DNA from 3 places in the Streptomyces sp. NPDC002680 genome. Region 3 is predicted to be linked to each of the others. Evidence: predicted binding sites of a transcription regulator. Region 3 holds the regulator's gene; each other region holds the start of a gene.
The links. The regulator HrcA, encoded in region 3, represses chaperone genes, less so after heat shock. The targets are predictions, from matches to a motif close to TTNGCACTCNGNNNNNCNGAGTGCNAA.

Region 1 (10,396 bases), on a different contig from region 3:
GGTTCGGCGGCGAGTTCGCCGAGGGCGACCGACTCGGCACGGGACAGCCGGTGCCCTTCGGGTACGAGGCCGACGAGCCGGTCGGTGAGCAGCGGGCGGACCACCAGGTCGTCCCACTCACCGGCGCCCGCCGCGCCCTCGTACCGGAAGGCGAGGGCCACGTCGCAGTCGCCCTCGCGCAGCAGTTCGACGGAGTGCGGGGGTTCGGCCTCCTCCAGGGAGACCCGGGTGCCGGGGTGGGCGGCGCGCAGGGCGGCGAGGGCCGTCGGTACGAGGGTGGAGCTGCCGCTGGGGAAGGAGACCAGCCGGACCCGCCCGGCGCGCAGTCCGGCGATCGCGGCGACCTCCTCCTCCGCCGCCGTGAGGCCCGAGAGGATGCCGGCCGCGTGTCGCACCAGGGCCTCGCCCGCCTGGGTCAGGCGCATCTCGCGGCCGTTGCGGACGAGCAGCGGGGTGCCGACCGAGGCTTCCAGGGCCTTCATCTGCTGGCTCACGGCGGGCTGGGTGCAGCCCAGTTCACGGCCCGCCGCCGAGAAGGAGCCGGTGGTGGCCACGGCGCGCAGGACACGGAGGTGACGGGCTTCGATCATTTTTCGATCATAAGTGATTCTTGGGTATGAGGGTGAATAATGCGTCGACGCTTTGGGCAAGTCTGATTTAGCGTGGGGTCATGGATGTCGGGGCGGATACGGGGGCGAGTGCCGTGATGAAGGTGTTGTCGGTGAACGTGGGTCGTGCGCAGTCCGTGCCGTACACGGACCATCCGCAGGGCACCGGTATCGACAAGCGGCCGGTGGACGGGCCGGTGCGGGTGGCGGCGCCCGGGCTCAAGGGGATCGGCGGCAGCGGTCTGGCCGGGGACACCATCTGCTCGAAGGAGCACCACGGCGGCGACGAACAGGCGGTGTACGCGGTCGCGCGCGAGGACCTGGACGACTGGGAGCGCGAGCTGGGCCGCCCGCTGCGCGACGGGATGTTCGGCGAGAACCTCACCACGCGGGGCCTCGACGTGTCCGGCGCGCTGATCGGCGAGCGCTGGCGGATCGGGTCCGAGGTGGTCCTTGAGGTCACCAGTGGGCGTATCCCCTGTGTGACCTTCCAGGGCCATCTGGGTGAGAAACGGTGGGTGAAACGGTTCACGGAGCGGGGTGCGCCGGGCGCCTATCTGCGGGTGATCGAGCCGGGTGCGATACGGGCGGGCGACCAGGTCGAGATCGTGCACCGGCCGGAGCACGAGGTGACGGTCGCCCTGTACTTCCGGGCGCTGACGACCGAGCGGGCCCTGATGCCCCGGCTGCTCACGGCCGGTGCGGCGCTGCATTCGGAGGCGGCGGCACGGGCTCACGAATATGTGAAGAAGTACGGCTGACGCGCGGGCGCGGCACGGCTGCTGACTAGGGATTACGCCGGAGGTCCGGGCGGGGACTTCACGATCTGGAGGGAGCGTGCAGGGGGCGGACGGAAAGGGACGCGAAGAGCCCGGGTCACTAATCTTGCGCCATGACAACGGCTCTGATTACGGGATCGACCGCGGGAATCGGCGCCGCGTTCGCGCGGCGGCTGGCGGCCGACGGCCACAACCTCGTCCTGGTGGCGCGCGACGCCAAACGGCTCGGCGAGCAGGCGACCGAACTGCACGACCGGCACGGCATCGAGGCGGAGGTGCTGAGCGCCGATCTCGCGACGGACGCCGGCATCGAGGCGGTGGCCGCGCGTCTCGGCGACCGCAGGAACCCCGTCGACCTGCTGGTCAACAACGCCGGCTTCGGCAACAAGGGCCGCTATCTCGACGTGTCGATGGCGGACGAGCTGAGGATGCTGAAGGTGCACTGCGAGGCGGTGCTGCGGCTGACGAGCGCGGCGGCCGAGGCGATGCGGGAGCGCGGGCGCGGGGGTGTCGTCAATGTGGCGTCCGTCGCCGCCTTCGTGCCGCGCGGTACGTACGGGGCGTCGAAGGCGTGGGTCGTGCAGTTCACGCAGGGGGCGGCGAAGGACCTGGCGGGGAGCGGGGTGCGGCTGATGGCGCTGGCGCCCGGTTTCGTGCGTACGGAGTTCCATGAACGGGCCGGGATGGGGACGGACAACATCCCGAACTGGATGTGGCTGGACGCGGACAAGCTGGTCGCGGCGGCGCTCGCCGATCTGGCCCGGGGCAAGTCGCTGTCGATCCCGGATCCGCGTTACAAGGCGCTGATGGGCGTGGTGAAGGTGACGCCCCGCGCGCTGCTGGGCGGGATCTCGTCGAAGACGGGGCGCAAGTACGGGCCTCAGTGACGCACCTGCGGTTCTGCGTGACAGAGGTGTCGCCGTCGCTCCGGTGGGAGTATGGAGAGAGGTACCGGACCCAGGGGGGCCGGAGGCGGCGCCATGACATTCGTACAGCTGATCGATTGCAAGACCAGTCGGTTCGACGAGATGAACCAGCTGATGGACAACTGGGTCGAGCAGACCAAGGGGAAGCGGACCGCGACGCACACGCTGATCGGCAAGGATCTCTCGGACTCGACGCACTTCGTCGAGATCGTGGAGTTCCCGTCGTACGAGGAGGCGATGCGGAACTCGAACCTTCCCGAGACCGACCGGATCTTCCGCGAGATGGTCGCCCTGTGCGACGAGATGCCGACGTTCACCGATCTGGACGTCGTACGGGACGAGCAGTTGTGCGCGGACACCGCGCGGCGGTTCTTCGAGGTGATCGCCACCCGGGGTGAACTGCCCCCGCTCAACGACCTGTTCGTGGAGAACTACCACGATCACGATCCGTCCAACGAGCAGGACAACCTCGGGCTGGACGCGGCCCGGCGCGAGATGCAGATGTGGCGCGCGTCGTTCGACTTCGCGTTCACCGTCGAGGATCAGATCGCCCAGGGCGACCGGGTCTGCACGCGCTGGACATGGAACGGGACCCAGCGGGGCGAGTTCCTGGGGATCCCCAACAGCGGGAAGAATGCCTCGATGACCGGCACGACCGTCTTCCGCTTCGACCCCGACGGGAAGATCGTCGAGGGCTGGTGGCAGTACGACCGGCTGGGGCTGATGGGGCAGTTGGGGGCGCTGGAGGGCTTGGAGCAGTAGGACGTACGGGGGCATCGGACCGCCCGCGAAGGGAGAAACCCCCCGTTCCGGCCAGGAACGGGGGGTTTCTTCGTCTGCCAGTGTTCTGGCCGGTGCCTCGACTAGTGCGAGTGGCCGTGGCCGTGGCCCGCAGCCGGCTCTTCCTCTTCCTTCTTCTCGACGACCAGGGTCTCGGTCGTGAGGAGGAGGGAGGCGATCGAGGCCGCGTTCTCCAGGGCGGAGCGGGTGACCTTGACCGGGTCGATGACGCCCTGCTTGACCAGGTCGCCGTACTCGCCGGTGGCGGCGTTGAAGCCCTGGCCCTTGTCGAGCTCGGCGACCTTGGAGGTGATGACGTAACCCTCCAGGCCGGCGTTCTCGGCGATCCAGCGCAGCGGCTCGACGGCGGCCTTGCGGACGACCGCGACACCCGTCGCCTCGTCGCCGGTCTTGCCGAGGTTGCCCTCGAGGATCTTCACGGCGTGGACGAGCGCGGAGCCACCGCCGGAGACGATGCCCTCCTCGACCGCGGCGCGGGTCGCCGAGATGGCGTCCTCGAGACGGTGCTTCTTCTCCTTCAGCTCCACCTCGGTGGCGGCGCCGACCTTGATCACGCACACGCCGCCGGCCAGCTTCGCGAGGCGCTCCTGGAGCTTCTCGCGGTCCCAGTCGGAGTCCGTGTTCTCGATCTCGGCCTTGATCTGGTTGACCCGGCCGGCCACGGCGCCGGTGTCGCCACCGCCGTCGACGATGACCGTGTCGTCCTTCGAGATGGTGACGCGGCGGGCGGTGCCCAGTACGTCGATGCCGACCTGGTCGAGCTTGAGGCCGACCTCCTCGGCGATGACCTCGGCGCCGGTGAGCGCGGCCATGTCGCCGAGCATCGCCTTGCGGCGGTCACCGAAGCCGGGGGCCTTGACGGCGACCGCGTTGAAGGTGCCGCGGATCTTGTTCACGACCAGGGTCGACAGGGCTTCGCCCTCGACGTCCTCGGCGATGATCAGCAGCGGCTTGGAGGAGTTGGTCTGGATGACCTTCTCAAGCAGCGGCAGCAGGTCCTGGATGGAGGAGATCTTGCCCTGGTGGATCAGGATGTACGGGTCGTCGAGGACGGCCTCCATACGCTCCTGGTCGGACACCATGTACGGGGACAGGTAGCCCTTGTCGAAGGCCATGCCCTCGGTGAAGTCCAGCTCCAGACCGAAGGTGTTGGACTCCTCGACGGTGATGACACCGTCCTTGCCGACCTTGTCCATCGCCTCGGCGATGAGCTCGCCGACCTGCGTGTCCTGCGCGGAGAGCGCGGCCACGGCGGCGATGTCGGACTTCTCCTCGATCGGGCGGGCGGTCTCGAGGAGCTCCTCGGACACGGCCTTGACCGCCGCGTCGATGCCCTTCTTCAGGGCGGCCGGGGAGGCGCCGGCGGCGACGTTCTTCAGGCCCTCGCGGACGAGCGCCTGGGCCAGCACGGTGGCGGTGGTCGTACCGTCACCCGCGATGTCGTTGGTCTTGGTCGCCACCTCCTTCACCAGCTGGGCACCGAGGTTCTCGTACGGGTCGTCCAGCTCGACCTCACGCGCGATGGTGACACCGTCGTTGGTGATGGTGGGAGCACCGAACTTCTTGTCGATGACGACGTTGCGGCCCTTGGGGCCGATCGTCACCTTGACCGTGTCGGCAAGCTTGTTGACGCCGCGCTCAAGGGCGCGACGGGCGTCCTCGTCGAACTTCAGGATCTTCGCCATGGGAGCGGTTCAGCCCTCTCGGAAAATTGGGAGAACGAACTGCGCCCCCGGCACCCGGCTGTTGAGGTCGCGGGGGCCAGGGGCGTAGTTCACACTGCAATGCTGGTGATGCAGGCAATACCGGTGGTGCCGGTAAAACCGGGTGAATTACTTCTCTACGATCGCGAGCACGTCGCGAGCGGAGAGGACGAGGTACTCCTCGCCGTTGTACTTCACTTCGGTGCCGCCGTACTTGCTGTACAGCACGATGTCGCCGGTCTTGACGTCGAGCGGCAGGCGCTCGCCGTTCTCGAAGCGGCCCGGGCCCACGGCCAGGACGACGCCCTCCTGGGGCTTCTCCTTGGCGGTGTCCGGGATGACCAGGCCAGAGGCCGTGGTCTGCTCGGCGTCGAGCGGCTGGACCACAATGCGGTCCTCGAGCGGCTTGATGGCAACCTTGGAGCTGGTGGTCGTCACGATCCGACCTCCCCCTTCGGAGATCTCACGGGGTTAACTGTCTGAGGTGGCGACCAGGTGGATCCGTCGTCGCGGGTGCCGGACCTGCCCGTCGCTGTTGGCACTCTCCAGGGGGGAGTGCCAGACCTGAGACTATGACCGCGATTAGCACTCGGTCAAGCGGACTGCTAATTCCCTGCGTCGCGGTGCGCCGGAACGGCGACGCGGGCAGCCCTACAGATAGTCCTCCAGGCGGGCCACGCTCAGCCCCTTCTCCTGCACCTCCCTGAGCAGCCTCAGTGTCCGTTCGACCTGGGGTGGGCCCACCAGGACGATGGCGCCCGGGCGGAGGCTCGCCCCCTTGGTCCAGAGGACCAGCGCCGATACGCCGCAGTCCGCCGCCGCTCTCAGGGTCGTCGTGTCGTACGTGCCGTAGGGCGGGCGGAAGAGTCGGGGGCGGATGCCGAAGCGTTCGCGGAGTTTGTCCTGCTGGCCGCAGATCTCGGCGCGCTGGCCGGCGTACGGCAGGCCCCGCAGGGACTGGTGGTCCAGGGTGTGGTTCTGGACGTCGGCGCCGACCTCGCGCAGGCGGGCGAAGTGGGCGTAGCCCGGGCCCACGACGCTGTCCGTGAGGAACATGCTGACCGGGAGGCGCAGTTCGCGGACCAGGTCGACGAACCGGGGGTCGCGTTCGGCGCCGTCGTCGTAGGTGAGGAAGACGACCTTGTCGTGGGTCGGGATGTGGTCGACGACCGGGGGGAGGCCCGAGCCCGCCGTGCGGGGACGGGCCCTCGGGTGCGCGGGCGGGGGTGGGGGCAACGGGGCGGGCAGGCCCCAGCGACGGTAGGCGTGGGGGGCGTCGGGCGCGGAGTCGGCGGGTGCCGCCTTCTCGACCGGGCGTTCGATGGGGGCCGCGGGCCGGGCGCAGGCGGTGGCCGTCGTCGCCAGGAGTGCGGCGGCGAGTGCGGCCGCGGCCAGGGCGCGCGCGGTCACAGGTAGTCCTCCAGGCGGGCCACCGCGTACCCCTTGGCGGTGACGAGCTTCATGAAGCGGCGGACCATGTCGGGCATCGTGCCCTTCCAGTCGCCCTCGCCCCGGAAGTGGCTGAGGACGATGTCGCCGGGGTGGATGTCCCGGTCCCACTCGCGGTAGTCCCAGTGGTCGGCGAAGACCTCCTCGTTCCAGAGGGGTGGCATCTTCCTTGCGGAGGAGCGCGAACAAGGTCCTTTTAGCTCGATCGTGTGATCGTCGACTTCCAGGCTTGCGGTGTCTTGGGCCGTCCGGGTTAGCGTGGCTGTGCGATCTGGGACACGAGGTGCGGTGCCAGCGTGCGGGGCCCCTGCTCCACCAGAGGATGGTTCAGGGCCTCCCCGTCGCCTTTGGCCGTACCCACTTGGCCAGGTCGTGAGGGAACCGGCCTCCCGGGCCCGGACCACGCACAAGATGCGTGTCGCCGCCCCGGGGTCGAGTACGCCGGGGACCAGTCCGCCCAAGACCGTTCGGGGCGCGCGGCTGAACAGGCTCACCCCTGCTCGGTCCACAGGAACGGTACGTGCTTCACGCCGCACGCCGTGGCGCGCAAGCTGTCCTCGCCGTAGTTGCCGTAGGGCGGGAGGCGGGGGTGCGGTCAGGCCCCAGCGCTTGGCCGTGGCCGTGCGGGCCGCTTGTGCCCGGCCGAGTTTTCGGGCGTATGCGTCCAGGGCGCGGGCCGGGGGTGCGTGGAGGCGGAGTTCCTGGCCGGGGGCGGGGCGGGCGTTCTTCGGCGGGGCGGCGCCTTCCGCGCAGGCGGAGGCGAGGGTGGCTGCGGCGAGGGCGAGCATTCCGGCACGGGCCATTGACCTGTTTTTGTATGTTTGTCCTACTGTTCGCATGGTGCCGGATCTTCCCAGGGCGTGGCCATGGAGTACGGCCGACACCGCCGCCGGAAGCACGCCGTCCACCGGCTGGCCCACAATGAGGCGGTGAACGACCTCGCCACTCCCCTCTCCGCCTTCACCGCCCTGCTCACCCCGGCGGGCCGTGCCCTCCTCGACGAGGTGCGCGGTACCGAGCCGGCCCGTGAACTGGCCGTCGCCACCCGGCTGCGCCGCGCGCATCCCGCCGAGCTGGTCTCGGCGGCGCTCGGGCAGGAACGGCTGCGGCAGCGGGCGGTGGCGAAGTTCGGGGCCGAGGACGCCGGGCGGATGTTCTTCACGCCCAACGGGGTCGAGCAGTCGACTCGGGCGAGCGTGGCCGCGTACCGGGCGGGGCGGTTCAGGGAGTTGGGCGTGACCTCGGTCGCCGACCTGTGCTGCGGGATCGGGGGCGACGCGATCGCGCTCGCCCGGGCGGGTGTTCGTGTGCTCGCCGTGGACCGGGATCCGCTCACCGTCGCCGTCGCGCGCGCGAACGCCGAGGCGTTGGGGATCGGGGAGCTGGTGGAGGTGCGGGAGGCGGATGTCGCCGAGGTCGACGTCTCCGCCTACGACGCCTTGTTCGTCGATCCGGGGCGGCGTGGTGGGCGTGGGCGGATCTTTGATCCCGAGGCCTACTCGCCGCCGCTGTCGTGGGCCGTCGGGGCGGCCCGGAAGGCTCCGCTGGCCGCGCTGAAGATCGCTCCCGGGGTGCCGCACGAGGCGATTCCCGGTGAGGCGGGGGCCGAGTGGATCTCGGACGGCGGGGATGTGAAGGAGGCGGTGCTGTGGTTCGGGGCGGGGCCGGGGGGTGGGTCTGTGCGGGCAACTCTGCTGCCGGGGCCGCGTGTTCTGGTGGGGCGGGGGTTGCCTGATCCTGAAGTGCGTTCTGTGGGGCGGTACTTGTACGAGCCTGACGGGGCTGTTATTCGGGCGCATCTGGTGGCGGAGGTTGCCGAGGAGGTGGGTGGGGGGCTGGTCGATGCGACCATCGCCTATGTGACGGGGGATGAGTTGCGGGGTACTTCTTTTGCCTCTGCTTATGAGATCACCGATCAACTGCCGTTCGGGGTGAAGAAGTTGAAGGCGGTGCTTCGGGAGCGGGGGGTTGGGGTGTTGACGGTGAAGAAGCGGGGGTCGGCTGTTGAGCCGGAGGAGTTGCGGAAGAAGATGAGGCTTTCTGGGCCTCATTCTGCGACGGTTTTTCTTACTCGGGTGGCGGGGGCGCCGACTATGTTGATTGGGCAGCCGGTACGTTGAGTTTCGTCTGCGGGCCCGGTGGGGGCTTGTCGCGCAGTTCCCCGCGCCCCTAAGGGGCGCATTCCCTTGCCCTTGTACGTAGCAAGTTCCGTTCTCTTTCGTTCTGGGTCAGGGCTGCTGCTCTCAGGAATTCTGCTCTTGCCTCTTCCTTTCGGCCCAGGCGTTGGAGTAGGTCTCCTCTGACGCTCGGGAGCAAGTGGTAGTCGCGGAGGGTTGGGTCGGTTGTCAGGGGTTCGATGATCTGGAGGGCCTGGGCCGGGCCCTCGGACATCGATACGGCCACCGCTCGGTTCAACTCGACTACCGGGGACGGGGATCGGGCGGCCAGGGCCGTGTACAGGGCGGCGATGCGGGGCCAGTCCGTGGCGTCGCAGGAGGGGGCGTGGGCGTGGCAGGCGGCGATGGTGGCCTGGAGGGTGTACGGGCCTGGGCCTGATGTCGATGTCGTGGCGCCCGCCGCTTCCGCTCGGGCCAGGGCCGTGAAGCCTCGGGCGATCAGCATGCGGTTCCAGCGGGAGCGGTTCTGGTCCTTGAGGAGCACCGGTTCGCCTGTCGGGCCCGTGCGGGCCGCCGAGCGGGACGCCTGTAGCTCCAACAGGGCTGCCAGCGCGTGCACTTCGGGTTCCTTGGGCATCAGGCCCTCCAGTACGCGGGCCAGCCGCAGGGCGTCCTCGCAGAGGGCGGGGCGCAGCAGGTCGTCGCCCGCTGTGGCGGCGTAACCCTCGTTGAAGATCAGGTAGATGACCTCCAGGACCGAGCCGAGACGGGCCTCGCGCTGGGGGCCGTACGGGACCTCGAAGGCGACGTTCTTCGTCGCGAGGGTTCGTTTGGCGCGGACGATGCGTTGGGCGACCGTGGCCTCGGGGACGAGGAACGCGCGGGCGATCTCGGGGGTGGTGAGGCCGCCGAGCAGGCGGAGGGTGAGGGCGATACGGGCCTCGGCGGACAGCACCGGGTGGCAGGCCGTGAAGACCAGGCGGAGGAGATCGTCGTCGATGTCTTCGGGGGCGGGGGGTTCGGGGGGTGAGACCGTCGTCTCCAGGTCGCGGCCGATCTCCGTCAGCTTGCGCGCGTACGTCTCGCGGCGGCGGATCAGGTCTACCGCTCGGTTTCTGGCCGTGGTCATGAGCCAGGCGCCCGGGTTGTCGGGGACGCCGTCCCGGGGCCACTGTTCGAGGGCGGCGACCAGGGCGTCCTGGGCCAGTTCCTCGGCGATTCCTATGTCCCGGACCGTGCGGGTGACGGCCGCGATGATGCGGGGGGATTCCAGGCGGAAGACCGTCTCGATGGTTCTGCGCGGGTCCTCGGTGGGCTGTGGTGTCACAGCCCACCATCAGACACCCGTGCGGGGCTGGGGCCAAGGAGGGATCAGCCTTCGGCGATCTCCCGTACCTCGCAGGTCACCGTCCAGTACTCCTCGTGCACCTTCAGGAACCGCTTGGTCCACTCGATGGCCTCGGCCATGTCCTTGCACTGCATGACGGCGTAGCCGCCGACGATCTCCTTGGACTCCGTGAAGGGGCCGTCGGTGACGGAGATCTTGCCGTCCTGCCAGTGGACGCGCGTGCCCTGTGCTGTGGGGGTCAGGCCTGCGGTGTCGAGCATCACGCCGGCCTTGGTGATCTCCTCGATCAGTTCGCCCATGCGCTGCATCAGCTCGGGGCTGGGGCCCTCGGCGGGGGCGGTGGCCTCGTCGATCTTCACGAGAGAGAGGTAGCGGGGCATGGGGTTCCTCCTGGGGTTGTGGCGGAGCCCGGGTCCTTTCCGGGCTCTCACCACTGCGTCGAACGGGACGGGCCCGGATCGACACGGTCTCCGGAAAACCTTTCCCCCTACTTCAGAGTCGCCCACAACTCCGCCGCCTCCGGCTCCTCCGCGACCACCCGGTTGGCGTCCGACGCCGCCGTCACCACCGGCATCGTCACCGTCTTCAGGTCGTCCGCCGACAGGCCCTGGAGGCTCTGGCCCAGGCTCATCAGTTCGCTGAGGGAGTCCAGGCCGGTGTCCGTG
Region 2 (10,396 bases), on a different contig from region 3:
CGGTCGTGTCCGTGACGGTGACCGTCTGCTCGGTGTGGGCGGCCGGGTCGAAGACCAGGGACGCGGTTCGGGCACTGGAGGCGAATCCGACCGTGGGCATCGCAACAGCCGCGGCCGTGAGTCCCATGACCACTGACCTGCGCTTCATCGCTGTCTCCTGTCTTCGCGGCTCGTTCGGACGCCGCACAGTTCAACAGCCGTTTCTTAAGGTTTTCTGTGTGTCTCCGGTGAAGGGGGAGGCGGGTGGCCGACAAGCGGCCAGCAAAGCGAACCAATCGCCCACAAAATTGTCAGCAATTTTGGCGGAATCCTGCGGACGGCATCGGACCGTCTCCGCGGGCGATCGGTTCACCCTGCCGGGCGGGCCTGGATCAGCTCAGCGAACCCAGCGCCGACGCGTCGTACGCCTTCAGCTCACCGGTCCTGCCCTCCAGCACCTTCGCCGCCCACTCCGGGTCCTGGAGCAGCGCGCGGCCGACCGCGACCAGGTCGAACTCCTCGTTCTCCAGGCGGTCCAGCAGGTCGTCGATGCTCTTGAGCGGCGCGCCCTCGCCCGCGAAGCCACGCATGAAGTCGCCGTCGAGGCCGACCGAGCCGACGGTGACGGTCGGCCTGCCGGTGAGCTTCTTCGTCCAGCCGGCCAGGTTGAGGTCGGAGCCGTCGAACTCCGGGAGCCAGTAGCGGCGCGTGGACGCGTGGAAGGCGTCGACGCCGGCCGCCGCGAGCGGGGTCAGGATCGACTCCAGCTCCTCGGGGGTCCCGGCGATACGGGCGTCGTAGATGGGGCCCTTCCACTGGGAGTACCGGAAGATGATCGGGAAGCTCGCGGACACGGCCTCGCGTACGGCGGCCACGATCTCCGCCGCGAACTTCGTACGGGCGACCGGGTCACCCCCGTACGCGTCCGTGCGGCGGTTGGTGCCGGCCCACAGGAACTGGTCGATCAGGTAGCCGTGGGCGCCGTGCAGTTCGACCCCGTCGAAGCCGATGCGCTCGGCGGCCACCGCGGCCTCGACGAACGCGTCGATGACGTCGTCCAGGTCGTCCTGCGTCATCGCCTTGCCGCCGGTACCGACGGTGCCGTCAAGGCGCAGCCCGGACGGGCCGACGGGCGGGGCGTCGGCGTACGGGGGCTGCCCGGCCTCCCTGGTCATGCCGATGTGCCACAGCTGCGGCACGATCTTCCCGCCGGCCGCGTGCACGGCCTCGGCGACCTTCGCCCACCCCGCGAGCTGCTCCTCGCCGTGGAAACGGGGGATGCTGTCGCTCTGCCCGGCGGAGTCGTGCCCGACGTACGTCCCCTCGGTGACGATCAGACCGACGCCCGCACCGGCCCGACGCGAGTAGTACGAGGCCACGTCGTCGCCGGGCACACCCCCCGGCGAGAAGCTGCGCGTCATCGGCGCCATCACGATCCGGTTCGGCACGGTCAGCCCGTTCACCGTGAGGGGCCGGGCGAGGATCTGGGCCGCGCGGGAGGTGTGGGCGGGGGCGGGGGCTGTCACGTGGGGACTCCTAGGGAGGGGGACAGGAAGCAAGCGGAGGTGCGGTTGACGCACAGGGCTGGGCCCATGTGCATGCATGCGCATCAACTACCGCTGAGCGTCCGCTCATTCCGGTACCCGGGCACGACTCACTGTGATCCGGGCCACTGCCTCCGGGGCGCGGTCACTCCGTGGGTGGGGCGTCGGGGGTCCAGACGGTCGCCCAGACCTCCACCCGGCCATCAGGAAGCACGTATTGGACGAACAGGCGGGCTATACGCCCCTCGTCGGTCCGGAGACAGACGGTGTCGTCCGGAAACACCGGAACGGCGGACCGCCTCTGACCGTCATCGGCGAGCAGTTCGGCGCACCCGTCCGGCGACGGGATGTACACGCCGGACGGCGCCTTCACCAAAGCCTGTGCCGACGGTCCCGTGACGTACGTGCCGTTGCCGTCCAGGACGACTTCCACGTCTCCCGACTCGTCGGTCCACGGCGGAGCCTCGTCGAGATCGAGCGGCGACAACGGGTCCAAGGACACGTAGTCCTCGTAGAAGATGTATCCCGCTCCAGGCGGTGGAGCCGGATAAGCCGAGGGAATTGGTTCGGCATCCCCGGGCGTCGGATCGACATCCGCATACGTCTGATCGGGCAAGGGCGAGATCCCGATGACCGACGGATCGGAACCGCCCCCCGCAATCGGTCCGGCCGCCGTCCCCAACAATCCGACGACCAGCCAGGCAAGCACCGCGCCGACCACCCCGAGCCCCGCCCCCACGAACGCCGTATGAACCCCTCGCCCCTTCAGCGGCGCCCGCTCCGGCAGGGACGTCTCGGGCGCGGGCTCGGGAGGCGGCCCCGGTTGGCCAGGACCCTTGGATCCCCCCGAAAACCAACCGCCGCGTCTTCCGCCAGTTCCCCCGAACAGCACCCGTCAATGGTCCCGCAAACGCCCGAGGGCGGCACCCCTCTTGAAGAGAGGTACCGCCCTCGAACTCGTACGCGATGAACTGCCGATCCCCTGAAGGATCAGAAGTCCATGTCACCGCCCGGCATGCCGCCGCCGGCCGGGGCCGCGGCCTTCTCCGGCTTGTCGGCGATGACGGCCTCGGTGGTGAGGAAGAGCGCGGCGATGGACGCCGCGTTCTGCAGCGCGGAGCGCGTCACCTTCGCCGGGTCGATGATGCCCTCGGCGATCATGTCGACGTACTCACCGGTCGCGGCGTTGAGGCCGTGGCCGACGGGAAGGTTGCGCACCTTCTCGACGATGACGCCGCCCTCGAGGCCACCGTTGACGGCGATCTGCTTGAGCGGGGCCTCCAGGGCGAGCCGCACGGCGTTCGCGCCGGTCGCCTCGTCACCCGTCAGCTCCAGCTTCTCGAAGACCGAGGAGGCCTGCAGCAGAGCCACGCCACCACCGGCGACGATGCCCTCCTCGACGGCCGCCTTCGCGTTGCGAACGGCGTCCTCGATGCGGTGCTTGCGCTCCTTGAGCTCGACCTCGGTCGCGGCACCGGCCTTGATGACGGCCACGCCGCCCGCGAGCTTCGCCAGGCGCTCCTGGAGCTTCTCGCGGTCGTAGTCCGAGTCGCTGTTCTCGATCTCGGCGCGGATCTGGTTGACCCGGCCGGCGACCTGGTCGGCGGAGCCGCCGCCGTCGACGATCGTCGTCTCGTCCTTGGTGATGACGACCTTGCGCGCCCGGCCCAGGAGGTCCAGGGAGGTGTTCTCCAGCTTGAGACCGACCTCCTCGGAGATGACCTCGCCACCCGTGAGGATCGCGATGTCGTTCAGCATCGCCTTGCGGCGGTCGCCGAAGCCCGGGGCCTTGACCGCGACGGACTTGAAGGTCCCGCGGATCTTGTTGACGACCAGGGTCGAGAGGGCCTCGCCCTCCACGTCCTCGGCGATGATCAGCAGCGGCTTGCCCGACTGCATGACCTTCTCCAGGAGCGGAAGCAGGTCCTTGACCGAGGAGATCTTGGAGTTGGCGATGAGGATGTAGGGGTCCTCGAGCGACGCCTCCATGCGCTCCATGTCGGTCGCGAAGTACGCCGAGATGTAGCCCTTGTCGAAGCGCATGCCCTCGGTGAGTTCCAGCTCCAGACCGAAGGTCTGGGACTCCTCGACGGTGATGACGCCTTCCTTGCCGACCTTGTCCATCGCCTCGGCGATGAGCTCGCCGATCTGCGTGTCGGCGGCGGAGATGGAGGCGGTCGAAGCGATCTGCTCCTTGGTCTCGACCTCCTTGGCCTGGTCGAGCAGCGCACCGGAGACGGCCTCGACGGCCTTCTCGATACCGCGCTTCAGGGCCATCGGGTTCGCACCCGCGGCCACGTTGCGCAGACCTTCCTTGACCAGCGCCTGGGCCAGGACGGTCGCGGTCGTCGTGCCGTCGCCGGCTACGTCGTCCGTCTTCTTCGCGACTTCCTTGACCAGCTCGGCGCCGATCTTCTCGTACGGGTCCTCAAGCTCGATCTCCTTGGCGATGGAAACACCATCGTTGGTGATCGTGGGGGCGCCCCACTTCTTCTCGAGGACGACGTTGCGGCCCTTGGGGCCAAGGGTGACCTTGACGGCGTCGGCGAGCTGGTTCATCCCGCGCTCGAGACCGCGCCGTGCCTCCTCGTCGAACGCGATGATCTTGGCCATGTGAAGTGGTCCTCCCGGACTGGGGTGGATTGCTCCGGACCGCGTTGGCGCCCGCGACGGACGGCCAGCCTGCCCCGATGGTTCCTTGCACCACCTGGCCTGCGGGCCTCACCGACCCGGTCCTTCGTTATCACTCTCACCTTCAGAGTGCTAACGCCAATGATTAGCACTCGCCCCTGTCGAGTGCAAGCGGCTCTCGAAGATCCGCAGGTGAACAGGGGGACGCCCAGGCACGCCGAAGGGCCCGTACCCCGTGAGGTCCCACGGGGTACGAGCCCTTCGAATCCTTCGATGAAGGAAGAAGAACGTCGCTGCGGTGCGCCGGCGCGTGCTTCAGCTGGTCGCCAGACGGACCATGTCCGCCTGCGGCCCCTTCTGGCCCTGCGAGATCTCGAAATCGACCCGCTGACCTTCCTCGAGGGTGCGGTAGCCGTCCATCTGAATCGCGCTGTAGTGGACGAAAACATCCGCACCACCGTCGACCGCGATGAAGCCGTACCCCTTCTCCGCGTTGAACCACTTGACGGTGCCCTGAGCCATGCCTAACTCCCCTATTACTGGCCCTTGCACGGATCCGCACTTCGCGGATCCGGGTCAGACCTCACCCCCCAACCGGTGGGGGTGTGCGCCGGAACGCGTCGACCGCGGCCGAATGTATCTGTCCAACTGCCCTCTGCAACAGGTCAATCGGACGAGAAATCCGGGCACACCAGGTCATGGAATATGCGGAGAATTCACGCGAATTCAGGGCAAGTCGGGCCCCACAAAGGGAGCAAAAAACGCAAAAGGCCTGCACACTTTGGCTACTTCTCAATGGGTGCGCGGCAGGAATTAACACTCGTGCGGCAAGCGAAGTGGTGGGGCTTCCCCAACTGTACCCCGCTCAACCATACAGAATTGCCCCCTCCGCTTCTCTCACGGAGGGGGCAATTCGATGAACTCTCGGTAATCAAAGTTACCGACGGTTACTACTGACGGGTATCAAGCGGTTTGATCAGCCGCCCGCGACAGCGGGAATGATCGACACACCCGCACCGTCCGGCGTCACCGTCTCCAGCCCCTGCTCGAACCGGACGTCGTCGTCATTGACGTACACATTGACGAACCGCCGCAGCTTGCCCTGATCATCGAGCACCCGGGCGGCGATCCCCGTGTGCTTCTCCTCCAGATCGGCGATGACCTCGGCAAGGGTCCCGCCTTCGGCCGTCACCTCGGCCTGGCCTCCGGTGTACGTGCGCAGGATGGTGGGGATGCGGACGCTAACGCTCATGACTTTCAACCTCCGGTCAGTGGGGCGCCCTGAAGGGGCGCGGGGAACTGCGCGACCAGCCCCCACAGGCCCGCAGACGAACAACGACCTCTTACCTCTTAAGAAGCAAGCCCAGCTTCCCGGAACGACTCAAGACTGGGCCGAATCGTCGCGGTGAGCCCGGTGTCGGCCACAGCGTCCAACGTCTTGAGCCCGTCCCCGGTGTTGAGCACGACGGTCGTGAGGGTCGGGTCCAGCAACCCATTCTCGATCAGCTTCTTCGCCACACCCACAGTCACCCCACCGGCGGTCTCCGCGAAGATCCCCTCGGTCCGCGCAAGCAACCGAATCGCGTCGACGACCTGCTCGTCATTGACGTCCTCGACAGCCCCACCGGTCCGCCGCGCGATATCCAGCACGTACGGCCCGTCCGCGGGATTCCCGATCGCAAGCGACTTCGCGATCGTGTTGGGCTTCTGCGGCCGTACGACGTCATGCCCCGCCTTGTACGCCACGGACACCGGCGAGCACCCCTCCGCCTGCGCCCCGAAGATCTTGTACGGCCTGTCCTCGACGAGCCCGAGCTTGATCAGCTCCTGGAGCCCCTTGTCGATCTTCGTGAGCTGCGACCCGGAGGCGATCGGGATCACCAGCTGGTCGGGCAGCCGCCAGCCGAGCTGCTCGCAGATCTCGTACGCCAGGGTCTTGCTGCCCTCCGCGTAGTACGGGCGCAGGTTGACGTTGACGAAGCCCCAGCCCTCGCCGGCCGGGTCGCCGATCAGCTCGGAGCAGAAGCGGTTCACGTCGTCGTAGTTGCCCTCGATGCCGACCAGCTCACCGCCGTACACCGCGGCCATGACGACCTTGCCCTGCTCCAGGTCGTGCGGGATGAACACGCAGGAGCGGAAGCCGGCGCGGGCGGCGGCGGCGCCGACGGCGCCGGCCAGGTTGCCCGTGGAGGAGCAGGAGAGGGTGGTGAAGCCGAAGACGCGGGCGGCCTCGATGGCCTGGGCGACGACCCGGTCCTTGAAGGAGTGCGTCGGGTTGCCGGAGTCGTCCTTCACGAACAGCTTGCCGGCGTCGACGCCCAGCTCGCGGGCCAGGTTGTCGGCCTGGACGAGCTTGGTCCAGCCGGGGTTGATGTTGGGCTTGGTCGCCACGTCCGCGGGGACGGGCAGCAGCGGCGCGTAGCGCCAGATGTTCGCGGGTCCCGCTTCGATGCGCTTACGGAGCTCTTCGGTGTCGGCCACCGAATGGACGGCGAAGTCGTAGGCGATCTCCAGCGGGCCGAAACACTCCTCGCAGGCGAACACCGGACCGAGCGGGACACGGTGGCCGCATTCGCGGCAGGAGAGCGCGGCGGCGGGACCGAGATCGACGGGGGCGCCGGAGGCAGAAGTCGTGGTGCTGGTGCTCGCTACAGTTTGCGCAGCCATGGAGGGGAGGCCCTTTCTCCTCATCTTCCTCATGGCGCATCTCGCCATGAGACGGATTTGGCACCTTCCCGAGCCGGCAGCCTCGCGCATGACATGCGACAAGACCGGCTGGAGGGTTGCCGGGGCTTCATCGGGCCGTATCCCTCTGCCCCTCTGGATGAGCGGTATGAAGTTGTGAGGTTGTGAACACCGACGACCTCGGACATGCGATGGTCATCCGCGTTGTTCAAGACTGTAACCGAAGGCTTGGATGGTGGTGGGAGCCGTCCGAACCGCGAGATGCGAATCACGCGCTTCCCATGAGAACGCAAGGGAGAGCCGCACGTGCTGGAGAACGTCGAGCGCTGGCTGAGCACGCGCTCCTGGTCCGTTGGTGACCGCCCGCTCAAGAAGCTGATCGCCGCGAAGCGTTCCTCGAACGCCACGGTGAGTGTCGTCCTGCCCGCGCTCAACGAGGAGGCGACGGTCGGCGAGATCGTCGCCGTCATCCGCCGGGACCTGATGCTGAAGGTCCCCCTCGTCGACGAGATCGTCGTCATCGACTCGGGCTCGACCGACCGCACCTCCGAGGTGGCCGCCGCGGCGGGCGCCCGGGTCGTCCACCGCGACGACATCCTGCCGCGCATCCCGGCGGTACCGGGCAAGGGCGAGGTCCTGTGGCGCTCGCTCCTGGTCACCAGCGGGGACATCATCTGCTTCATCGACGCGGACCTGAAGGAGTTCTCGTCGGACTTCGTCTCCGGGATCGTGGGCCCGCTGCTCACCGACCCCGGCGTGGACCTCGTCAAGGCGATGTACGACCGCCCGCTCGGCCAGGCCGCCGGTCAGGGCGGTCGCGTGACCGAACTCATGGCCCGCCCCCTCCTGAACATGCACTGGCCGCAGCTGGCCGGTTTCGTCCAGCCGCTCGGCGGTGAGTACGCGGCCCGCCGCTCGCTCCTCGAACAGCTCCCGTTCCCCGTCGGGTACGGCGTGGAGCTGGGCATGCTGATCGACGCCCTGCACCTGGTCGGCCTGGACGCGCTGGCCCAGGTCGACGTGGGCGTGCGCAAGCACCGCCACCAGGACGGACAGGCCCTGGGCCGGATGTCCGCCGCGATCTACCGCACGGCCCAGCTCCGGCTGGCCCGGGGCCACCTCATCCGCCCCTCCCTCACCCAGTTCGAACGCGGGGAGGACGGTTTCGAGCCGCGTACGTACTCGGTGGACACGGAGGAACGCCCGCCGATGGCGGACATCGCGGAGTACGCGCGAAGGAAGGTCGCGTAGGCCGGCACAGGCCCCCTGGGGGCTTGAAGCGGGCTTGTATACGGCTGAGGCGTACGTGTGTACGTTTGATTGTTTCCGGGCCGGGCTAGGTTGAGGCGTATGGCTTCAACGCAGGGTGTGCACGATGGCTACCGGGTGCTGGTCGCGTCCAACCGCGGCCCGGTCACGTACGAGGTCCGCGAGGACGGCTCGCTGCACGCCAGGCGCGGTGGCGGCGGGCTGGTCTCCGGGCTCTCGGCGATCGGCCCGGACGCGGGCGCCCTGTGGGTCTGCTCGGCCCTCGGCGACGGCGACCGCGAGGCGGTACGGCGCGGAGAGGGCGAGCCGGGCGTACGGATGCTCGCGATCCCGGCCGACGTGCACGCGGACGCGTACAACGGCATCGCCAACTCGGTGCTCTGGTTCGTGAACCACATGCTGTACCAGACCCCGCTGGAGCCAGTCTTCGACGCGGAGTTCCGGCGCCAGTGGGCGTCGTACGAGGCCTACAACCGCGCGTTCGCGGAAGCCCTGGCGAAGGAGGCGGCCGAGGGCGCGTCGGTGGTGGTCCAGGACTACCACCTGTGCCTGGTCCCCGGCATGCTGCGCGCCCTCCGCCCGGACCTCCGCATCGGCCACTTCTCGCACACGCCGTGGGCACCGGCGGACTACTTCCGGATGCTGCCGTACGACATCTCCGAGCAGCTCCTGCGCGGCATGCTCGGCGCGGACCGCCTGGGCTTCCTCACCCAACGCTGGGCCGACGCGTTCACCGCCTGCTGCACGGACCTGGTCGGCGGCCTCGGCGACACCCGGATCGGGGTGCACGGCCTGGGCGCGGACGCGGACTTCCTGCGCCGACGCGCACACGAGCCGGACGTGGCGGACCGAATGGCTGCGCTGCGCGAGGAAATCGGCGGGACTGACGGATCCCGGAAGACCATCGTCCGGGTCGACCGTACCGAGCTGTCGAAGAACATCGTGCGGGGCCTGCTGGCGTACCGGCAGCTGCTGGAGGACAGCCCGGAGTGGCGAGAACGGGTCGTGCACGTGGCGTTCGCGTACCCGTCGCGCCAGGACCTGGCGGTCTACCGCGACTACACGGCGGAGGTGCAGCGGGTCGCGGACGACATCAACGCGACGTACGGCACCCCGACCTGGACCCCGGTGGTCCTCCACGTGAAGGACGACTTCGCCCGCTCCCTGGCGGCCTACCGCCTGGCGGACGTGGCCCTGGTCAACCCCATCCGCGACGGCATGAACCTGGTCGCCAAGGAGATCCCGGTGGTCTCCGACGAGGGGTGCGTGCTGGTGCTGTCGCGGGAGGCGGGTGCGTACGAGGAGCTGGGCGAGGACGCGATCGTGGTGAACCCGTACGACGTGGTCGAGACGGCGCGGGCGCTGGAGGAGGCGCTGAACATGGGGTCGGGGGAACGGGCGGAACGCACGAAACGCCTGGCGGCGGCGGCGACGGCACTGCCGCCGGCCCAGTGGTTCCTGGACCAGCTGAACGCGCTCAAGGGCGAGTGAGGGTCTGCCCGAGGGTGTGGAGCAGCTGTACGACACCGGCGGGCCCGTCGACGACGAGGTCGGCGCGCTCGACCAGTTCCGTGACCTCCTCGGTGCTGTTGCCGCTGCACACCAGTAGCCCCGGGATGCCGTTCTGGCGGAGCTTCTCCACCGCCGCGAACGCCGGGAGGTCGCCGAGGTCGTCGCCGGCGTAGAGGACCGAGGTGGCGCCGGTCTCGCGGACGTACTCCTGGAGGGCGACGCCCTTGTCCATGCCGGGTGGGCGCAGTTCCAGTACGAGGCGGCCGGGTTCGACGATGAGGCCGTGCTTGGTCGCCAGGTCGGCGAGGGGCTCGCGTAGGGCCTCGAAGGCGGCCTGCGGATCGGCGGCACGCCGGGTGTGGACGGCGACGGCCCGCCCCTTCTCCTCGACCCAGGTGCCCTGCGAGGCACCGTGGCGTTCGAGGAACTCAGGGAGTTCGGCGCGGACGGCGGCGACGCCGGGGTGGGGGGCGGGGGCGGTGACCGTGCCGGTCGTGGCGTCCCAGCGTTCGGTGCCGTAGTGGCCGAGGACGGTGAGGTGTTCGAGGCCGCCGAGTCGGACGGCGACGGCGGCGGGGCGGCCGGTGAGGACGGCGACGGCGGCGATGTGGGGGGTGAGGGTGGAGAGGGCGTCGAGGGTTCGGGGGTGGGCGCGGGCCTGCTCGGGGTCGGCGACGATCGGAGCGAGGGTCCCGTCGAAGTCGAGGACGACGACGGCGCCGGTGGGGCGCCGAAGAATGGCGTCCAGCCCGTCACGACCGGCCTGCGTCACGGGC
Region 3 (10,396 bases):
CCCAGCAGGCCCGCGATCTCCCGGCTGATGGACAGACCGAGGCCCGTGCCGCCGTACTTGCGGTTGGTCGTGCCGTCGGCCTGCTGGAACGCCTCGAAGATCACCGGGAGTTTCTCGGGGGCGATACCGATGCCCGTGTCGGAGACGGCGAACGAGATCACGTCGTCGCTGTTCTCGCGGGTGTAGAGGTGATCGGGGTCGGTGATCCGGCTGACCCGGAGTTCCACCCGGCCGGTCGCCGTGAACTTGATCGCGTTGGAGAGGAGGTTGCGCAGGATCTGCTGGAGGCGCTGCTCGTCCGAGTACATCTCACGCGGTACGTCCGCACCGACCGCCACCTCGAACGACAGCCCCCGGTCCAGGGTGAGCGGGCGGAAGGTCGCGTGGACGTAGTCCAGGAGCTTGATCAGCGGCAGCTTCTTCGGGCGTACGTCCATTCGGCCGGCCTCGATCTTAGACAGGTCGAGGATGTCGTTGATGAGCTGGAGGAGATCCGAGCCCGAGCGGTGGATCGTCGTCGCGAACTGGACCTCCTGGTCGGTGAGATGGCCGTCCGGGTTGTCGGAGAGCAGGCGGGCCAGGATGAGGAGCGAGTTGAGGGGGGTGCGGAGTTCGTGCGACATGTTCGCCAGGAACTCTGATTTGTACTGGGACGATGTCGCCAACAAGGCCGCCTTCTCCTCCAGTTCGGCGTTCGAGCGCTGCAACTCCGCCTGCTGCTTCTGGAGTTCGTCCGAGCGTTCCTGGAGCTGCATGGCGAGGCGCTGGGACTCGCCGAGCAGGGACTCCGTACGGGAGTTGGCGATGATCGTGTTGATCGCGACGCCGATCGTGTTCACGAACTGGTCGAAGAACGCCAGGTGGACGTCGGAGAAACGGGAGAACGAGGCGAGCTCGATCACGCCGAGCAGCTTGTCCTCGAAGAGGATCGGGATGATGACGACGCTGGCCGGGGCCGCTTCTCCCAACCCGCTGTTGATCTTGATGTAGTCCGGCGGGGCCTCCTCCACCAGGATCCGCTTCTTCTCGCGCGCCGCCTGGCGGACGAGGCCGTGCACCGGCATCCCGCCCGTGTCGACCGTCGCGCCCTGCGCCGAGCCGTATCCGGCGATGAACGCCAGGCCCTTGGCCGGGATCGGCGCGCTCAGGCTGGCGCTGTCCTCGTCCGGGTCGGCCAGGAAGAACGCCCCGTACTGCGCGTTCACCAGCGGGGTCAGTTCACGCAGGATCAGGTCGGCGACCTCCATCAGGTCCCGGTGGCCCTGCATCAGGGCGGCCAGGCGGGCCAGGTTCGACTCCAGCCAGTCCTTCGCGCGGGTCGTCTCGCGGAGGTTGGCCACCATCAGGTTGATGTTGTCCTTCAGCTCGGCGACCTCGCCGCGCGTCTCCACCGAGATGGAACGGGACATGTCTCCCTGGGCCACCGCCGAGGCGACCTCGGCGATCGCGCGGACCTGGGTGGTGAGGTTCAGGGCGAGTTCGTTCACGTTCGTCGTGAGGCGCTTCCAGGTGCCGTAGACGCCCTCGACCCTTGCCTGGCCGCCGAGTTGGCCGTCGATGCCCACCTCGCGGGCCACGCGGGTGACCTCCGAGGAGAAGGAGGAGAGGGTGTCCACCATCGTGTTGATCGTCGTCTTCAGTTCGAGGATCTCGCCCCGCGCGTCCACGTCGATCTTCTTCGAGAGGTCGCCCTGCGCCACCGCCGTCGCCACCTGGGCGATGTTCCTGACCTGTGAAGTCAGGTTGTCCGCCATGTAGTTGACGTTGTCGGTCAGGTCACGCCAGACGCCCGACACGCCCAACACCTGGGCCCGGCCGCCCAGTCGGCCGTCGGTGCCGACCTCGCGAGCCACGCGTGTCACCTCGTCGGCGAAGGCGCGCAGTTGCTCCACCATCGTGTTGACGGTGTCCTTCAGTTCGAGGATCTCGCCTCGGGCGTCGACCGTGATCTTCTTCGACAGGTCGCCGTTCGCGACGGCTGTCGTGACCTGGGCGATGTTCCGCACCTGTGAAGTCAGGTTCAGGGCCATGAAGTTGACGTTGTCGGTCAGGTCTTTCCAGACTCCCGATACGCCTCGCACCTGGGCCTGGCCGCCGAGGTTGCCCTCCGTGCCGACCTCGCGGGCGACTCGGGTGACCTCGTCGGCGAAGGCGGAGAGCTGGTCGACCATCGTGTTGATCGTCGACTTCAGTTCGAGGATCTCGCCCTTCGCCTCCACCGTGATCTTCTTGCCGAGATCGCCCTGGGCCACAGCCGTGGAGACGAGCGCGATGTTGCGGACCTGTGAAGTCAGGTTGTCCGCCATGAAGTTGACGTTGTCGGTGAGGTCCTTCCAGACGCCCGACACGCCTCGCACCTGGGCGCGTCCACCGAGGTTGCCCTCCGTGCCGACCTCTCGGGCCACGCGCGTCACCTCGTCGGCGAACGCGGAGAGCTGGTCGACCATGGTGTTGATGGTCGACTTGAGTTCCAGGATCTCGCCCTGCGCGTCGACCGTGATCTTCTGGCTCAGGTCGCCGTTCGCCACGGCCGTCGTCACCTGGGCGATGTTCCGTACCTGTGAAGTCAGGTTCGAGGCCATGAAGTTGACGTTGTCGGTCAGGTCCTTCCAGACGCCCGACACGCCCCTCACCTGCGCCCGGCCGCCCAACTGGCCCTCCGTGCCCACCTCGCGGGCGACCCGCGTCACCTCGTCGGCGAACGCGGAGAGCTGGTCGACCATCGTGTTGACGGTCAGCTTCAGTTCGAGGAGTTCGCCGGTCGCCTCGACCGTCACCGTGCGGGTCAGATCGCCCCGGGCCACCGCCGTGGTCACCAGGGCGATGTCACGGACCTGGGCGGTCAGCCGGGACGCCATCGTGTTGACCGCCTCGGTCACATCCCGCCAACTGCCCGACAGACCCTGCACCTTGGCACGTCCGCCGAGCCGCCCCTCCGTACCGACCTCGCGCGCGACCCGCGTCACCTCGCCCGTGAACAACGACAACTGGTCGACCATCTTGTTCACGGCCCGGCCCAGCCGACGCAGATCCCCGCGCAACTGCCGGTTCCCGTCGTGCAGATCGACCCGCTGGGTCAGATCGCCGCCGGCCACCGCGTCCAGGACGCGCGTCGCGTTCGCCGCGGGAGCCACGAGGGCGTCCAGCAGGCCGTTCACGTCGTTGACGCGGGACGTCCAGTGGCCCTGGCCGGGGCTCGCGGAGAGCCGCTCGTCGAGGCGACCGTGCCGGACCAGGTCCCGACGTACGCGCTGAACCTCGGAGTTGAAGTGCAGATTGCGGTCCATGATCTGGTTGAACGCGGAGCTGAGTTCCGCCACCAGACCGTGGCCGGTCTCCGGCACCTTCGCGAAGTTCCCGTCACGGGCCGCCGTCATCGCGGCGAGCAGCGGACGCAGATCGGATGCCCAAATCTGATCAGATGCCGGAATCTGTCCGTCTTCGAGCACTTGCGTAGCACTGTTCTCACTCATGGCGGCCCACTTCGGTAACTCGGCGCTTATGGGCGTGGCCAGTCTGTCACTCTGTCCGCGTCCACCGAGGTGCATTCGTCCGAACTGCTCGGGAGCTGTCGATGGGGGCCATTCCGACGCAACGGGAGACCGTGTCCCGCGCGCCGTCCCGTGCGTCCGGCGCGCCCGCGCGCCGGGGTGCGGACCGGCGCACGGTCACCCACGCCACGCTCGGCGGCGGCCCCCTCGCGCCCGGCGCCGCCCGTGGCCTCGTACGCGCCGCCCTCGCCGAATGGGCCCGACTCGGCCTGCCCGGCGCCGAGTCACTGCCGGACCGGCTCACGGACGACGCCATGGTGGTCGTCAGCGAACTCGTCACCAACGCCGTCGTCCACGCGGGGACGGACGTGGAGCTGGCGTGCCGCCTGGAGGCACCGGAGGAGGGGGAGCAGGAAGAGGGGGCGGAGGGGGCCGGCGTCGCGCTCGTCGTCGAGGTGTCCGACCACCATCCCTCCCGCGCGCCCCGGGACGGCGGTGCGGAACTCCCGTACGACATACCGGAGTACGGGCGTGGCCTGCGCCTCGTCTCCGTACTCTCCGAGGCCTGGGGCGTGACCTATCGCACCGGCACCAAGACCGTCTGGGCGCGGCTCCCCGCTGAGGGCGTGACGCACGACGACGACATCGAGGCGTACGCCGGTCCGCACGCCCTCGGGCACGGGTTACGGGACGCCGAGATCCTCGCCCCCGAGCCGCAGCGCGGCGCCCGTGACCAGGAGTGGCTGAATCACGGCGCTCTCTCCTTCCTCGCCGAGGCCTCCGACCTGCTCGCCGGACAGCTCGACGAGGACCTCGTCGCCGCGCTCACCGGACAGCTCCTCGTGCCGCGCCTCGCCGACTGGTGCGCGGTGTGGCTGGAGGACGAGTCGATGGGGCGCGGCAGCGGCAGCAGCGTGAGCTGGGGTGACGGGAGTGGCGGGGGCGGTGGGCCGCGGCTCGCTCGGGTCTGGCACAGCAGCGAGGACCGTATCGAGGAGCTGCGCCGCGCCCTGGAGAAGGACCCGCCGCGTACGCCCGACACCACCAGGACCGGACCGGTCCCCGTGCCCTGGCCCGGCGAGGCGCTCGGCGGGTGCGGGGAGACCGGTGCCGCGCTCGCCTACCGGCTGGTCGCGGGCGGCCGGCCGCTCGGCACGCTGGTCATCGGGCGGGCCGGGATGATCCGCTTCCCCGACGAGGTCACTGGCCTGGTCGAGGATCTCAGCCGCCGGGTCGCGCTCGCCATCGGCGCCGCCCGCCAGTACGCCCGCCAGGCCACCATCAGCCGTATCCTCCAGCGCGGCCTGCTGCCCGGCGCGGTGGCCGAGATCCCTGGCGTGAGCAGTGCTCTCGTCTACGAGCCCTGCGACAAGGGCGGGCCCAGCGGCGACTTCTACGACCTGTTCCCGGCAGGCGACGGCCGCTGGTGCTTCGCCGTCGGCGACGTCCAGGGCAAGGGGCCGGAGGCGGCCGTGGTGATCGGGCTGGCGCGGCCGTGGCTGCGGCTGCTCGCCCGGGAGGGGTATCGGGTCGGGGACGTGCTCGACCGGCTCAACCAGCTGCTGCTCGACGACGCGACGGAGACGGCGGACGCGGCGGCTCGGGCGCTGGTCGCGGCGGAGGGGCGGTCGGCGGTACCGGCCGTGCTCTCGGCGGGTTCGGCCGTCGTCCCGGCCGCGGTACGGCCCGGTGAGGGGCCGCAGACCCGTTTCCTCTCCCTCCTGTACGGCGAACTCGTCCCCTTCGACGGAGGCGTGCGCTGCACCCTCGCCTCGGCCGGGCATCCACTGCCGCTGGTGCTCCGGGCGGGCGGCGAGGTCCGAACGGTCGCCGAACCGCAGACGCTGCTCGGGGTCGTCGAGGACGAGACGTACACGAGTGAGAGCTTCGAGCTGCGGCCCGGTGACAGTCTGCTGTGCGTGACCGACGGGGTCACCGAGCGGCGCTGCGGGCCCCGCCAGTTCGACGACGGCGACGGGCTGGCGAGCGCCCTCGCGGGCTGCGCCGGGCTGAGTGCGCAGCTGATCGCGGAGCGTATCCGGCGGCTCGTGCACGAGTTCGGGGAGAAGCCGCCGGAGGACGATCTGGCGTTGCTGGTGCTGCAGACGTAGCGAGCTGGGTGGGCATTGGGCGGGGGTTGTCCCGCCGGTGCTGGACAATGGAAGGCATGCCCTCCGCACTTCCCGACGGTGATCCCGTCCCCGACGACGGCTCCCTGCCCGCCTCCGCGCTCGCCGGAGCCGCGGACCGGCCCCTCGGGTTCTATCTCCACGTTCCGTACTGCGCGACCCGCTGCGGCTACTGCGACTTCAACACCTACACGGCGACCGAGCTGCGCGGCACGGGCGGTGTTCTGGCGTCCCGTGACAACTACGCGGACACCCTGATCGACGAGGTGCGGCTGGCGCGGAAGGTGCTGGGCGACGATCCGCGGCCGGTTCGTACGGTGTTCGTCGGGGGCGGTACGCCCACGCTGCTGGCCGCCGACGATCTTGTACGGATGCTGGGGGCGATCCGTGACGAGTTCGGCCTCGCGGATGATGCCGAGGTGACGACTGAGGCCAATCCGGAGTCCGTGGACGAGCGGTATCTGGCCACTCTGCGTGAGGGGGGTTTCAACCGGATCTCGTTCGGGATGCAGAGTGCGAAGCAGCATGTGCTGAAGGTGCTGGACCGTACGCACACGCCGGGGCGTCCGGAGGCGTGTGTCGCGGAGGCGCGGGCCGTGGGGTTCGAGCATGTGAACCTTGATCTGATCTACGGCACGCCTGGTGAGAGCGATGACGACTGGCGGGCGTCGCTGGACGCGGTGCTGGGGGCTGGGCCGGATCACGTCAGCGCGTACGCCCTGATCGTGGAGGAAGGGACGCAGCTGGCTCGGCGTATTCGGCGGGGCGAGGTGCCGATGACCGACGACGACGTCCACGCGGATCGGTATCTGATCGCCGATGAGGTGTTGGGGGCGGCCGGTTTTGACTGGTACGAGGTGTCGAACTGGGCGACTTCGGTGGCCGCTCGTTGCCTTCACAACGAGTTGTACTGGCGGGGGGCCGACTGGTGGGGGGCGGGGCCTGGGGCGCACAGCCATGTGGGGGGCGTGCGGTGGTGGAACGTGAAGCATCCGGGGGCGTATGCGGGGGCGTTGGCGGTGGGGCGGTCGCCGGGGGCGGGGCGTGAGGTCTTGTCGGAGGAGGATCGGCGGGTGGAGCGGGTGTTGCTGGAGCTGAGGTTGCGGGAGGGGGTTCCGCTGTCCCTCCTGCGGGAGGACGGGCTTGCGGCGGCTCGGCGGGCTCTGGGGGAGGGGTTGCTTGAGGCGGGTCCGTACGAGGGTGGGCGGGCTGTGCTTACGTTGCGGGGGCGGTTGCTGGCGGATGCGGTGGTGCGGGATCTGGTGGACTGAGGGTTCTTTTTTCGCCCCCGCCGCCCCTACCCGTTCCCATCCTTCTGGGGGCTGCCGCCCCCAGACCCCCGCTTATCGGCCTGAACGGCCTCGTCCTCAAACGCCGGACGGGCTGACAAACCAGCCCGTCCGGCGTTTGAGGACAAAGGGGGTCTGGGGGCGTAGCCCCCAGGGATGGGAACGGGTAGGGGCGGCGGGGGCGAGACAATCCGTCCCCCGGTGCTCACTCCGGTGCCGTCACGAAGTCGATCAGGTGTTCCACTCGGCCCAGTAGTTCCGGCTCCAGGTCACGGTACGAACCCACCCGTTTCAGGATCGCCTGCCACACCGCCCCGGTGTTCTCCGGCCAGCCCAGGGCCCGGCACACGCCCGTCTTCCAGTCCTGGCCGTGGGGGATCCGGGGCCAGGACGCAATGCCCAGGGACGACGGTTTCACCGCCTCCCAGATGTCGATGTAGGGGTGGCCCACCACCAGCGCGTGCTCGCTGGTCACCGACGCCGCGATACGGGACTCCTTGCTGCCCGGGACCAGGTGGTCCACCAGGATGCCCAGGCGAGCGTCCGGGCCGGGGTCGAATTCGGCCACGATCGCGGGGAGATCGTCCACGCCCTCCAGGTACTCCACGACCACGCCCTCGATGCGCAGATCGTCGCCCCACACCTTCTCGACGAGCTCCGCGTCGTGCCGGCCCTCGACGTAGATACGCCCGGCACGGGCCACGCGCGCGCGTGCACCGGGGACGGCGACCGAACCGGAGGCCGTGCGGGAGGGCGCGGTGGCCGATGCCGCGCCGGACGGGCGTACCAGCGTCACCACCCTCCCCTCCAGGAGGAACCCCCGCGGCTCCAGCGGGAACACCCGGTGTTTGCCGAAGCGGTCCTCCAGGGTGACCGTGCCCGCCTCGCAGCGGATCACCGCGCCGCAGAAGCCCGTACCCGGCTCCTCGACCACCAGGCCGGGGTCCGCCGGTACCTGCGGTACCGGCTTGGGCTTCTTCCACGGTGGGGTCAGGTCCGGAGAGTACTGGCGCATTCGGATGACGATAGGAGAAGCTCCCTCGCCCTCGGTTCATCGGCCCTCACGACACGCCGAAACGGGTTGCCAGCGTGTCCCGTTGGGCCCGTACGAACGCCGCGTCCACCACCGCTCCGTGACCGGGTACGTACAGCGCGTCCTCGCCGCCCAGGGCCAGGAGGCGGTCCAGGGCCGCCGGCCAGTGCGACGGTACGGCGTCGGGGCCCGCCTGGGGTTCGCCCGACTCCTCGACCAGGTCGCCGCAGAAGACCACGGTCGGGTCGCCCGGTACGACGGTCACCAGGTCGCCGCGGGTGTGTCCGGGGCCGGCGTTCACCAGGTGTGCCTCGGGGCCGTCGCGCAGGGCGACCGTCAGGGTTCCCCCGACCTCCTCGTGCGGGACCACCAGGGTGTCCGCCGCCTCCTCCGCCGCACGGGCGTCCAGACCGTTGCGTACGGCGTCCGCGCACAACGCCTCGCGCCCCACTTTCTCGAATTCGTCCCCGGCGCCTGCCGCCGCCATGACATGTGCACCCGCGAACACCGCAGCTCCGAAAACATGGTCGAAGTGGGCGTGCGTCAGTGCGAGAAAGTCCACACGGCGGCCGGCGAGTTTCTGGGCCTCCAAGCGCAGGGCTGAGCCCTCCGCGAGGCTCGATCCCGCATCGATCAGCAGCGCCCCACCCGCCCCGACGACCAGCCCCACCGTGCAGTCCCAGACCGGCAGCCGGCGTCTGCCCACCCCGGCCGCCAGGCGCTCCCAGCCCAGGTCGTGCCACCCCGGCTCTTCCCAAGTCACCTTCATGCGGCGACGCTAACCGGAGAGAGGGGGAACCGGCGGGCGTAGTGGGTTGCCGCGGACACGACATCGCAGGACAGGTCGGTACACGTCGGCAGATCGGCGCAGGCCGCCCTTGCCGGGGGCGTACCCGACAGCCGTACACTGGGCCGGGGAACTCTGGCACTCGCACACGAAGAGTGCCAGGGACGGCCCAGGCACTCAGGGGACGACAGCAGTTGGAGGTGTGCGCGATGCTCAGTGAACGCAGGCTCGAAGTGTTGCGCGCCATCGTCCAGGACTATGTCGGCACCGAGGAACCGGTCGGGTCCAAGGCACTCACCGAGCGGCACAACCTCGGGGTCTCCCCGGCGACCGTCCGCAACGACATGGCGGCGCTGGAGGACGAGGGTTTCATCGCCCAGCCGCACACCAGTGCCGGGCGCATCCCGACCGAGAAGGGCTACCGGCTCTTCGTCGACAAGCTCGCCGGCGTCAAGCCGATGACCGCTCCCGAGCGGCGTGCCATCCAGAACTTCCTGGACGGGGCCGTCGATCTCGACGATGTCGTCGGGCGGACGGTTCGGCTGCTCGCCCAGCTCACGCGGCAGGTCGCCGTCGTGCAGTATCCGTCGCTCACCAGGTCGACCGTGCGGCATGTGGAGCTGCTCTCGCTCGCTCCCGCGCGCGTGATGCTCGTACTGATCACGGACACCGGCCGCGTGGAGCAGCGGATGATCGACTGCCCGGCGCCCTTCGGGGAGACCTCTCTGGCGGATCTACGCGCGCGGCTCAACAGCCGGGTCGCGGGCCGCCGCTTCGCGGACGTGCCACAACTCGTGCAGGACCTCCCGGAAGCCTTCGAGGTGGAGGACCGGGGCACGGTCGCGACGGTGCTCTCCACCCTCCTGGAGACGCTCGTCGAGGAGGCCGAGGAGCGGCTGATGATCGGCGGAACCGCCAATCTGACCCGCTTCGGACATGACTTTCCCCTCACTATCCGGCCGGTCCTGGAAGCCCTGGAGGAACAGGTCGTACTTCTCAAACTCCTTGGTGAGGCCGGGGATTCGAGCATGACCGTACGAATCGGTCACGAGAACAAATACGAGGGACTCAACTCCACGTCCGTCGTGTCGGTCGGCTACGGTTCGGGCGGCGAGGCAGTCGCCAAGCTCGGCGTGGTCGGACCGACCCGCATGGACTACCCGGGAACGATGGGAGCGGTACGCGCAGTGGCACGGTACGTCGGACAGATCCTGGCGGAGTCGTAAGTGGCCACGGACTACTACGCCGTACTCGGCGTGCGCCGCGACGCGTCCCAGGACGAGATCAAGAAGGCGTTCAGGAGGCTCGCCCGCGAGCTGCACCCGGACGTCAACCCCGATCCGAAGACGCAGGAGCGGTTCAAGGAGATCAACGCCGCGTACGAGGTGTTGTCGGACCCGCAGAAGAAGCAGGTCTACGACCTCGGCGGTGATCCGCTGTCCCAGGCGGGCGGCGGAGGCGCGGGCGGCTTCGGCGCCGGTGGCTTCGGGAACTTCTCGGACATCATGGACGCGTTCTTCGGAACGGCGTCCCAGCGGGGGCCGAGGTCGCGGACGCGGCGCGGTCAGGACGCGATGATCCGGCTCGATATCGAGCTGGACGAGGCCGCCTTCGGGACCACCAAGGACATTCAGGTCGATACCGCCGTGGTGTGCGGTACCTGTAGC

Region 1: a site for HrcA is predicted at 5,400-5,426, ahead of groES (co-chaperone GroES). Genes of this name have one in related genera too.
Region 2: a site for HrcA is predicted at 4,264-4,290, ahead of groL (chaperonin GroEL). Genes of this name have one in related genera too.

What each region holds. Positions count from the first base shown of each region.
Region 1 is NZ_JBIAQP010000023.1:38,733-49,128, reverse strand. It holds gene ACFYXF_RS43620 (LysR family transcriptional regulator) at 1-590, opposite strand, end outside; gene ACFYXF_RS43615 (MOSC domain-containing protein) at 707-1,369, shown strand; gene ACFYXF_RS43610 (SDR family NAD(P)-dependent oxidoreductase) at 1,501-2,274, shown strand; gene ACFYXF_RS43605 (ester cyclase) at 2,368-3,075, shown strand; gene groL (chaperonin GroEL) at 3,177-4,799, opposite strand; gene groES (co-chaperone GroES) at 4,947-5,255, opposite strand; gene ACFYXF_RS43590 (polysaccharide deacetylase family protein) at 5,469-6,227, opposite strand; partial or broken gene ACFYXF_RS43585 (polysaccharide deacetylase family protein) at 6,224-6,427, opposite strand; gene ACFYXF_RS43580 (methyltransferase domain-containing protein) at 7,133-8,386, shown strand; gene ACFYXF_RS43575 (RNA polymerase sigma factor) at 8,436-9,710, opposite strand; gene ACFYXF_RS43570 (YciI family protein) at 9,755-10,111, opposite strand; gene ACFYXF_RS43565 (LCP family protein) at 10,219-10,396, opposite strand, start outside.
Region 2 is NZ_JBIAQP010000008.1:155,932-166,327, reverse strand. It holds gene ACFYXF_RS22070 (subtype B tannase) at 1-148, opposite strand, end outside; gene ACFYXF_RS22065 (NADH:flavin oxidoreductase) at 372-1,505, opposite strand; gene ACFYXF_RS22060 (hypothetical protein) at 1,669-2,244, opposite strand; gene groL (chaperonin GroEL) at 2,514-4,136, opposite strand; gene ACFYXF_RS22050 (cold-shock protein) at 4,470-4,676, opposite strand; gene ACFYXF_RS22045 (MoaD/ThiS family protein) at 5,131-5,406, opposite strand; gene thrC (threonine synthase) at 5,505-6,821, opposite strand; SAM riboswitch class I at 6,839-6,985, opposite strand; gene ACFYXF_RS22035 (glucosyl-3-phosphoglycerate synthase) at 7,146-8,090, shown strand; gene ACFYXF_RS22030 (trehalose-6-phosphate synthase) at 8,190-9,599, shown strand; gene otsB (trehalose-phosphatase) at 9,586-10,396, opposite strand, start outside.
Region 3 is NZ_JBIAQP010000041.1:817-11,212, reverse strand. It holds gene ACFYXF_RS51500 (HAMP domain-containing protein) at 1-3,473, opposite strand, end outside; gene ACFYXF_RS51495 (SpoIIE family protein phosphatase) at 3,575-5,602, shown strand; gene hemW (radical SAM family heme chaperone HemW) at 5,659-6,891, shown strand; gene ACFYXF_RS51485 (DUF3097 domain-containing protein) at 7,115-7,924, opposite strand; gene ACFYXF_RS51480 (MBL fold metallo-hydrolase) at 7,971-8,711, opposite strand; gene hrcA (heat-inducible transcriptional repressor HrcA) at 8,939-9,955, shown strand; gene dnaJ (molecular chaperone DnaJ) at 9,956-10,396, shown strand, end outside.